3 regions of the Ferdinandcohnia sp. QZ13 genome follow, and region 1 is predicted to be linked to each of the others. Evidence: predicted binding sites of a transcription regulator. Region 1 holds the regulator's gene; each other region holds the start of a gene.

Region 1 (3,291 bases):
CATTTGTCTTTATACCATTGTTTTAGGAGGATAATTAAATGAATTACAATGCAGGTATTTTAGGAATTGGAGTCAATATTCCAGAAAAAATTATTACCAATAAGGAAATTGCACAACGTTTTGGGATCACAGAAGAAGAAATTGTAAGAAAAACAGGAATTTTGGAAAGACGATACGAAAAAACTGAAACATCACTTACAGAAATGTGTGTAATTGCAGGGAAAAGGGCGATTGAAGATGCTGGTATCGATCCAAGTATTATTGATTTAGTCATTATCGGAACAAATACACACGATACACACATCACAGCAGCACTCGTACAAGACCAAATTGGAGCTAAAGTTTGCGCGGGTCTTGATCTCCATTCAGGATGTTCAAGTTTTATCACTGCATTATCAACAGGGGCGCAATTCGTTCAAACAGGACTTTATCAAAATGTGCTGGTAGTTGCTGTGGATAAATGTTCCACTTTGCTTGATCCAATGGATAAAAAAACTGCTTTGATTTTTGCGGACGGAGCATCCGCAGTTGTTCTAGGAAGAGTGTCTGATGGAAAAGGTATTCTCGGCATTAATATGCAAATGGACGGAAGTGGTGGAAAATACCTACATCTAACCGAAAAGAAAACCATTTTCATGGATGGAAGGGCCGTTTTTGAATTCGCGGTTGAAAAATTTCCTTATGCAGTCAATAAAGCTCTTGAAGTTTCAAACCTTGCCATATCTGATGTTGATTTTATAATTCCACATCAATCTAACCTTCGTATCATCGAAAAGGGAATTGAAACTTTGGGGTTTCCTATAGAAAAAGTACATACTAAAACGATACAACATTATGGAAATTCATCCGCTCCAACAATAGGCATTGGTTTATATGAAGAAGTCAAAAATAAAAATATAAAAGACGGAGATTTAGTTATCCTTGCAGGGTATGGTGCTGGGCTTGGTTGGGGAAGCATTGCACTTCGTTGGGGAAAATAAAATATTCAAAATTAAAAAGGAACATTTCAATGAAGAAATGTTCCTTTGCATATTTAATGGATTGTACGGTATACACCGATAACTTTTCCGAGAATGGTTACATTTTTTAAAATAATCGGTTCGAGCATTGAGTTTTCTGGCTGGAGTCGAATATGGTCTTTTTCTTTAAAGAAGCGTTTTACAGTTGCTTCATCTTCTTCTGTCATTGCAACAACAATATCCCCATTGTTTGCTGAATGCTGTTGTTTAACAATTACGTAGTCTCCATCTAGAATACCCGCTTCAATCATACTGTCACCCATAATTTCAAGCATAAAGATTTGATCATCGTGCGCAGCAAATCGATCAGGTAGTGGAAAATACTCTTCAATATTTTCAATGGCTGTGATTGGTTGACCCGCTGTAACCTTACCAATGACAGGGACATTCACAACATTTGCAGTTGGAATTGTATCATTTGTATCAGCCTGTAATATTTCAATAGCACGAGGCTTTGTTGGGTCTCTTCTTATCAAACCTTTACTTTCAAGTCTGGACAAATGGCCATGAACTGTTGAACTCGATGCTAACCCAACTGCCTCTCCAATTTCCCTTACTGAAGGTGGGTAGCCCTTATCTTTTACTTCCTGTTTAATGTAGTTCAATATGTCCTGCTGTCTTTTTGAAAGCTTTGTCGTCATCTACACTCATCCCCTTATATATTTTTTTATATGTATTCAATTCTCGCTCTTTATTATGTTCGGTTTTTAAGCATGTGTCTGTCCGACAAAAACCTAAATTCTTAAGTAGAGTATAGCATGTTTTATTTGATTATACAAACATAAGTTCGAATTTTTGTTGACACAAAACATTTGTTCGGTATATAATAAAAACATAAAATACGAACAAACATTCTGTAGGAGTGGAAATGAACATGTTGAAAAAATTACAAAGTGGATTTATCTATTATGTCTTATTTGTTTTATTAAGTATGGGAATGGTTTTTATCACTGCTAGCTAAGTTAAGCAAAGTGGAATACTTGTAAAAAATCTTTTCATTTAGTACTATGAACTATGATTTAGAAAAGATGAAACAAGGAGAAATACGGATGCTTTCAAAAGATAAACTTAATCGGATCAATGCTCTTGCAAAAAAAGCAAAGTCAGTTGGTCTTTCGGATAAAGAAAAAGAAGAACAACAAGAGCTTAGACAAGAGTATTTACGTGTTTTTAGAAATTCAATGACAAATACCTTACATTCGGTAACGGTCGTAGACCCAGAGGGAAATGATGTAACTCCAGAAAAATTAAAAGAGAGCAAACGGAAAAGATTGCATTAACAAAGAATACATAGATTTCTATGTATTCTTTTCTTTTGGTGCATACTACATAGGAACCGATTAATTATTTGAAAGGATGTTTGTTTTATGACGAATTCAATTACTGACTTGTCGATTGCGTCGATTCGAACACTTTCGATCGATGCTGTTGAAAAAGCAAATTCAGGTCACCCAGGGATGCCAATGGGGGCAGCTCCAATGACATATACTCTATGGACCAGACATATGAAGCACAATCCGAATAATCCAAAATGGTTTAATCGTGACCGCTTTGTTCTCTCAGCGGGACATGGGTCGGCACTATTGTACAGTATGCTTCACTTATCAGGCTATGATTTAACAATCGATGACTTAAAGCAATTTCGTCAATGGGGAAGCAAAACACCGGGGCATCCTGAATATGGTCATACAGCGGGGGTTGATGCAACTACAGGTCCGCTTGGGCAAGGTATCGCTATGGCTGTTGGGATGGCGATGGCCGAGCGTCATTTAGCAGGTGTTTACAATAAAGACACATTTGAAATTGTAAACCATTTTACATATGCCATCTGTGGAGATGGTGACTTAATGGAGGGTGTTTCAGGAGAAGCTTCATCACTAGCAGGTCACTTAAAATTAGGTCGTTTAATTGTTTTATATGATTCAAATGATATTTCTTTAGATGGTGACCTAGATCAGGCTTTTTCTGAATCCATTGAACAACGCTATAAGGCCTATGGTTGGCAGTATCTTCGTGTGGAAGATGGTAATGATGTTGATGCGATTGATAAGGCAATTGAGGAAGCAAAGGGAGAGTTAACCCGTCCGACACTCATCGAGGTTCGAACAACAATTGGCTATGGTTCTCCTAATCGTGCTGGTAAATCAAAAGCACATGGTGAGCCATTAGGTGCTGATGAATTAAAATTAACAAAAGAAGCATATAATTGGACATTTGAAAATGACTTCCATGTACCAAGCGAGGTCTATAAACATTTTGAAGAAACCGTGAA
Region 2 (3,291 bases), 170 kb from region 1:
CACTTTAAAAATGTAGGAAGTTATTTGATCACATATTGAAATATATTCAACGACTTTTCCGCGAACTAGTTTTTCCTTAGCTTCGATTAGTAGTTTGTTTATATTCAATCGATGTTCTTCATTCCAGTTTGGAACTGAATAAGATATAGCGATTTGATATAATTCTTTTAGTGCAACAGTATATTCTTTAATTTCTTCTTGTGAAATTGTCTTTACTCGAACACCTTTTCTCGGTAGTCTCTCCACAATTCCGGTGTTTTGTAAAATATAGAATGCTTCTCTAACTGGAATATTACTTACGTTAAGTTCCTTCGCTATATTTGATTCAATTAATCTTGTTCCTTGTTCTAGTTTTCCAGTAAATATTTGATTCAGAATATAATGTGCAATTTCGTCAGGCAATGAATTACTTTGGCTTTGATTGTTATCATTAGAAAAGGTAATAAAGTTATTCATGATAATATCCTTTCTTGAGAAATTTAATATTTGGACTTATTTTTTATGTTATATTTTATTTATTTTAATTGTACTTTAACTATCATAGTAATGTAAGTTAGTATATAAAATTTTCTATTATAGATAATGAAAAAGGTACTCGAGGAGCATTAACAAAATATAGAAATTATATTAAAGAACTTAAAATATATAAGTTTTTATTCACTGCTTGCACATTTTAGCTCTGTTTACATTCATAGGATATTTTATTGGATGAATACATTCAAACAAAAAAATATTATATAATCACAAGGTAGTAGCAAATTTGATGATTTCCTGAGCAAATATTATTTATAGAAACCATTGTGATATTGTTCGCATTTCATTGGAAGCTTTTCTTTTGATGGAAGGTTCATTTTTAGTCTGATATGGTTAAATTTCGGGTTTATATATACTTGAAAACTCACATTAGAATGATTGCAACGGTTATATCCATATGTACATTGGGGTTCTGAAGTCTTTTTCTATGTTTTAAGATTTTTAGTTTTTTTAAATCTTCGTCTGTTGTGGTGTGTGAAAGTAAAAGGATCCAACCGGAACAGAGGTTAGAACTTAGCTTTCACCATTTCGAACATTAATTATCCAAACCTATATTGTTTGCTTGTCCGGACTAAACTAGCCAAGTTTGAACTTCGAAGTAATATACATATTACAGCTGCATAGTAAGTTAACAAAACGGTAATAATTAGACTAAAAAAACACAAAAGGTGTTACAAGATGGATTTGAACAAGTTTAAATATTATATGAATTTGGTGGGATTATCTATCGTTATCGCTTCAACTTATCTTCATATTGTAGCAAGTATCACAAATCAATTAACAATCATAGGCGCTGCTTTTTTCACCTTTAATTGGGTAGTTACCCTTTTATTTAATGATGTTTTTTGGGAGTACATAAACAAATGGATGGGGAAGTAGGCTTTCCTTTTTAACAAAAAACCGTTAACGAACATGCAACTTAATAACTGCATGTTTTTTATTGCCTTAAAAGTGACATAACAGAGGATATATGAACTTGTTTTATCTTGCGTTAATCTAAAAAGAAGGATTAACGTTTATTTTTTTTAGCATTCAAATCTAACCAAATCATTTTAATTTAATTGTTAATCGAACATACATTCGCATATAATGATTTTATAAGGAGGGACTAAAGTGATAAAAGATCGTGGGAAAATAAAATGGGGGGCTGCATTTATGTTACCTGAAATGGTGGCATCTCATAACAAGGTGGATTGGGATTATAAAAAGGTTGAAAAATCTATCCTAGATGAACATCTATTAGAAGAAATAAACCAATCGATATGTAGTGCAATGGAGTATAACCAAGACCTAGTGTTTACTCTGTACGAAAATGGAGAATTCCAATTACTAACTGGAAAAGTACATTATATCGATCAAATAAGGTATGAGTTAAGAATTTTAGATAAATTTAACGAAATACACAAGGTAAGGCTAAGCGACATTGTTAAAGTTATATTGAATTGTGATGGTAAGTAACTGGTGCTTTAAACCTTGAAAAGAATAATGGGTATAACTAAGATGGAACTGTTGTATTCAACAATTTGGAAACAAATCTTGCTAACTGAGAAGTAAAGTTCGTTTAGGGGAATCACTAATCAATTGAAAACCGATTTTATGATGAATCCTCTCGAGAATACCTGACGAAAAGTCCCGCTTCTCTCTGTTCAGCATAGAAGAGGGTTGTACATTTTAAAACTTCTCTACTTATAAAAGCATTTAAATAAATTATATTATTAAAAAAGGAACACAAATTTAAATGGTACCTGTCCAGTTTTCCGTACAAAAAGCCATGATAGCAAAAGAACAGGAGTATAAGTGGAACATAAGGATGATTCTTTACCTGAAGAATTTATAAGGGCTGTTGAAAGAGTCTGTAAGGAGCTAGAACCTAAAAACAAAGAAAATAATGCACTATGGCATTTAGTCAATGATATCTGTAAAGATATAGAGTATGACGAAGAATGAACTATTAATTAGGCTATAGCAGGGTTTACAAACGCATATTGTGACAAAAACTAGTAAGGGTTGTTGGCATGGGTGGTTCACCTTTTGCAGAATTCTATCGTGAACGTGATGAAAGAATAGAAAGAGAAACTTTGCATTTGATTGTAAAAGTACTAGATATGCTAAAAGAAGAGAAGGAAATAACAGTAATTTCAAAAGAAACAGGGCAAAACATTGAATATATCCGAAGGATTGCAAAAATGCTACCAAAGAAGGAGAGGGTGGTCCAGGTGCGTAATGATTTAAAGCTGAAAGAAGAGGGGCAATTAGTTGATTACAACTTATATAGTAATTATTCTCCCGTACAAATGGAAGTTTACGATGGGAAATTTTTTGTCACAGATTCGGAGCGAGAAAATCTTTTAAAACTGTTGATATACAATGTGGGAATCAACAGAACACTTCAGATCATCGAAGAATACAAGGAAAAATAGAATATATTTATGGATGTCGAGCCTGTCAATACGAAAATCAAAAAGTCAATACATACTGTTATATCCTCTTAAGAATGAACCTGCCTAAAATATGTAACAAAGCATCCCGCTTCGCTCTTTTAAACAGAGGAGCGGGTATGCAAAGATAGAGAACTAATGTTGAAAAAGAACTTTGAATAATAAATACAAAGTCGATAAAGACAGTCGTTTCGAATACAAGTAGTAACCAATGAAAAACTGTTTCCAGATCAAATATTATTGTAGAAACCATTGTGATGTTGCTCGCATTTCATTGGAAACTTTGATGAAAGGTTCAGTTTTAGTCTGAGAAGGTTGA
Region 3 (3,291 bases), on a different contig from region 1:
ACAACCAATTTATCTCTTGGAATCGTAATGTCTATATTTTTTAGATTATTCGCCCTTGCGCCTTTCACAACGATTTTATCTAATGCCATGTGTCTGTCATCCTTCCGCTTTTAACTCCAAAATTAAATCACGTAATTCAGCTGCTCGTTCGAAATTAAGTGCTTTTGCGGCTTCCTTCATTTCTTTTTCCATGTCAGCTATCACTTTATCGCGTTCTTTTTTCGATAGTCCTGTTAGTTTAGGTGCTGCTTCGTAATTTTCCGTTTCCTCTGCTGCCACCGTTGCACGTATGACATCTCGTATTTCTTTTTGAATGGTCTGTGGTGTAATACCATGCTTCTTGTTGTATTCCTCTTGAATCTCACGACGTCGCTTTGTTTCATTAATCGCGATTTCCATTGAATTCGTGATTTTATCTGCATACATAATGACTCTTCCGTTTGCATTTCTAGCTGCACGGCCAATGGTCTGAATAAGCGAACGTTCTGAACGGAGGAACCCTTCCTTATCGGCATCAAGAATGGCAACAAGTGAAACCTCTGGAATATCTAATCCTTCACGAAGGAGGTTAATTCCTACAAGAACATCATATTTCCCCATACGCAGATCGCGGATAATTTCAATCCGCTCAAGCGTTTTAATTTCTGAGTGCAAATAGTTTACCTTGATTCCAATATCCTTTAAGTAATCCGTTAAATCCTCAGACATTTTTTTCGTTAAAGTTGTCACAAGAACACGCTCATTTTTGTTCACGCGATCTTGGATTTCACCTAATAGGTCATCAATTTGACCTTGAATTGGCCGTACATCAATAATAGGGTCAAGCAATCCAGTTGGACGGATGATTTGTTCCACCATTTCATCGGTGTGTTCAATTTCGTACGGTCCAGGTGTTGCTGAGACATTAATAATTTGGTTGATATGCTTTTCGAATTCTTCAAAACGTAATGGACGGTTATCCATTGCCGATGGAAGTCGGAATCCGTGATCCACCAATACTTGTTTTCTCGCTTGGTCACCATTGAACATTCCTCGAATCTGAGGCAATGTAACATGCGACTCATCTACGACAATTAGCAAATCTTCTGGAAAATAATCCAATAATGTATATGGTGTTGAACCAGGTGGCCGTAATGTTAAATGACGTGAATAGTTTTCGATTCCGGAGCAAAAGCCCATTTCACGCATCATTTCTAAGTCATAATTGGTTCGTTGTTCAAGTCGTTGTGCTTGAAGAAGTTGACCATCTTCACGAAGGTCTGCTAACCGTTCCTCAAGCTCCGCTTCAATATTTTTAATCGCGATTTGCATTTTTTCTTCACGGGTTACGAAGTGGGATGCTGGGAAAATGGCGACATGTTCACGTTCGCCTAGAATTTCACCAGTTAAAGCATCAACCTCGCGAATCCGATCAATTTCATCACCAAAAAACTCCACGCGAATACAGTGCTCATCACGAGAGGCTGGGAATATTTCGACTACATCTCCTCTTACACGGAAGGTCCCGCGACGGAAGTCAATATCATTTCGTTCATACTGTACATCCACCAGTTTATGCAAAAGTTCATTACGCTCGATTTCCATTCCAGTACGTAGGGACACAACAAGTTCCCGATACTCCTCTGGAGAACCCAAACCATAGATGCATGATACACTGGCAATGATGATGACATCACGTCGTTCAAAAAGCGAAGATGTCGCAGAGTGGCGCAGTTTATCAATTTCATCATTCACGCTTGAATCTTTTTCGATATATGTATCAGATGAAGGAACATACGCCTCGGGCTGGAAGTAATCATAATAGCTGACAAAATATTCAACAGCATTATTAGGAAAGAATTCTTTAAACTCACTATAAAGCTGTCCAGCTAATGTTTTATTATGGGCAATAATCAGGGTTGGTCGATTTACTTCTTTGATTACATTTGAGATCGTAAATGTTTTCCCTGTTCCGGTTGCACCTAATAAAGTCTGATACTTTTTCCCCGCTTTGATCCCTTCCACTAGCTCTTTAATTGCTTTTGGTTGGTCACCTTGTGGGGAATATTTAGATACTAATTCAAATTGATCTTTCACATGCAATCCTCCAATCCTTTTTTCTGAACTGTTTTATGTGTTTTTTCACTGACTTTTTCTAGATAGAAACATTGTACCACAAACCAACCTAAAACAAACAAAAATACGAACTGATATTCGATTTTTTATTTAAAATATCTGTTATAAAACATGTTATAATTTGGAAAAAGACATGTCATGGTGAGGTGTTTTATGAAAAAAGGGTGTAGAATCCTTCTTCTGGTTTTCGTATTGGGCTTTTTAGTTTCATGCAATAACAATGTCAGAATATCAGGTTGTCCAAATGGAGAAATTGTTGAATGGCTGGATGCTTTGATGATTAACGATGTAAAGTATCAACATGATTTTCCTGATTCTTATGACGAACAAGGCTCGATTTCAATTGAGAAGGGAGAAGAACTAGGAAAGGTGACTTTCATGATGGATGAGCATGCATGCAGTGATCACAGGATGGAAAATGGTGATGCCACATACCTGCCTAAAGGAACTTCGATTTATGAGGTAAACGGGTACCCGTCCTCTTTCATCGTAGCAGCAGAGGATAAAGTATATGTTGTTGATGAAAATAAGGAAGCAAAAACAGCAGGTGAGCTTTATCCACTTGATGGGTTGGTAAAAAATATTTACATTGAAAGTACCGAGGATGGTAGTCGTCTACATACATTTTCATACAAATCAAAGGAACAATTTATCCAGGCTTGGTATCAGCTTGAACTGGATAATCCGTATGGTTTACATGTAACCGATAAATTCGATGGGGAACGTATTTTTTTAGAAATCGAGCTAAATAACGGGGTTAGCTTTCGGCAGCTTTATTGGATGGATTCAAACACCTTTCATAATGGGGCAATAGGGGATGATGAAATTAAAAAGGTGATCGTTTCAGAGCTTGAGAAGATGGAGGAAAAGTGAAGGACTTTGTGAAGTAACATTAAGGGAAAACGGTCCTTCATTTCCTTAATGAAGGACCGTCCGAAGCAACATCAATGGCATTCAATCCTTCATAAGCTTGATGAAGGAGGTTTCGCTTCATCTTATATAGCAAAGAGTCCTTAACAAAACCCTGGCCTCACATACCCTTTTATTTTTTCGCCCTTTTCCCCATGTTCCTTGCATAAAGAAATCCCGCTCCGAGCGAGATGATATCCGCAATGATGATAAAAATGGAATCTGCATATCCTTTATATATGGATGCAGCAATTAGAGCAACCGCTA

What was found. Region 1 encodes LexA, which represses DNA repair genes until DNA is damaged. Its sites were predicted from a motif close to CGAACATATGTTCG; they were not measured.
Region 2: RGU12_RS01710 (YolD-like family protein) is a predicted target of LexA. The motif match lies at 1,604-1,617, and genes of this name have one in related genera.
Region 3: uvrB (excinuclease ABC subunit UvrB) is a predicted target of LexA. The motif match lies at 2,183-2,196, and genes of this name have one in related genera.

What each region holds. Positions count from the first base shown of each region.
Region 1 covers NZ_JAVIVW010000001.1:501,469-504,759, reverse strand. Annotated here, with positions in the region: gene RGU12_RS02445 (3-oxoacyl-ACP synthase III family protein) at 39-980, shown strand; gene lexA (transcriptional repressor LexA) at 1,034-1,660, opposite strand; gene RGU12_RS02435 (DUF896 domain-containing protein) at 2,069-2,299, shown strand; gene tkt (transketolase) at 2,387-3,291, shown strand, end outside.
Region 2 covers NZ_JAVIVW010000001.1:332,013-335,303, forward strand. Annotated here, with positions in the region: gene RGU12_RS01700 (GntR family transcriptional regulator) at 1-456, opposite strand, end outside; gene RGU12_RS01705 (hypothetical protein) at 1,213-1,413, shown strand; gene RGU12_RS01710 (YolD-like family protein) at 1,648-1,992, shown strand; gene RGU12_RS01715 (hypothetical protein) at 2,332-2,481, shown strand; gene RGU12_RS01720 (hypothetical protein) at 2,550-2,954, shown strand; gene RGU12_RS01725 (YkyB family protein) at 3,210-3,291, opposite strand, start outside.
Region 3 covers NZ_JAVIVW010000015.1:1,114,516-1,117,806, forward strand. Annotated here, with positions in the region: gene uvrA (excinuclease ABC subunit UvrA) at 1-89, opposite strand, end outside; gene uvrB (excinuclease ABC subunit UvrB) at 97-2,076, opposite strand; gene RGU12_RS19285 (hypothetical protein) at 2,269-2,988, shown strand; gene RGU12_RS19290 (DUF2198 family protein) at 3,158-3,291, opposite strand, start outside.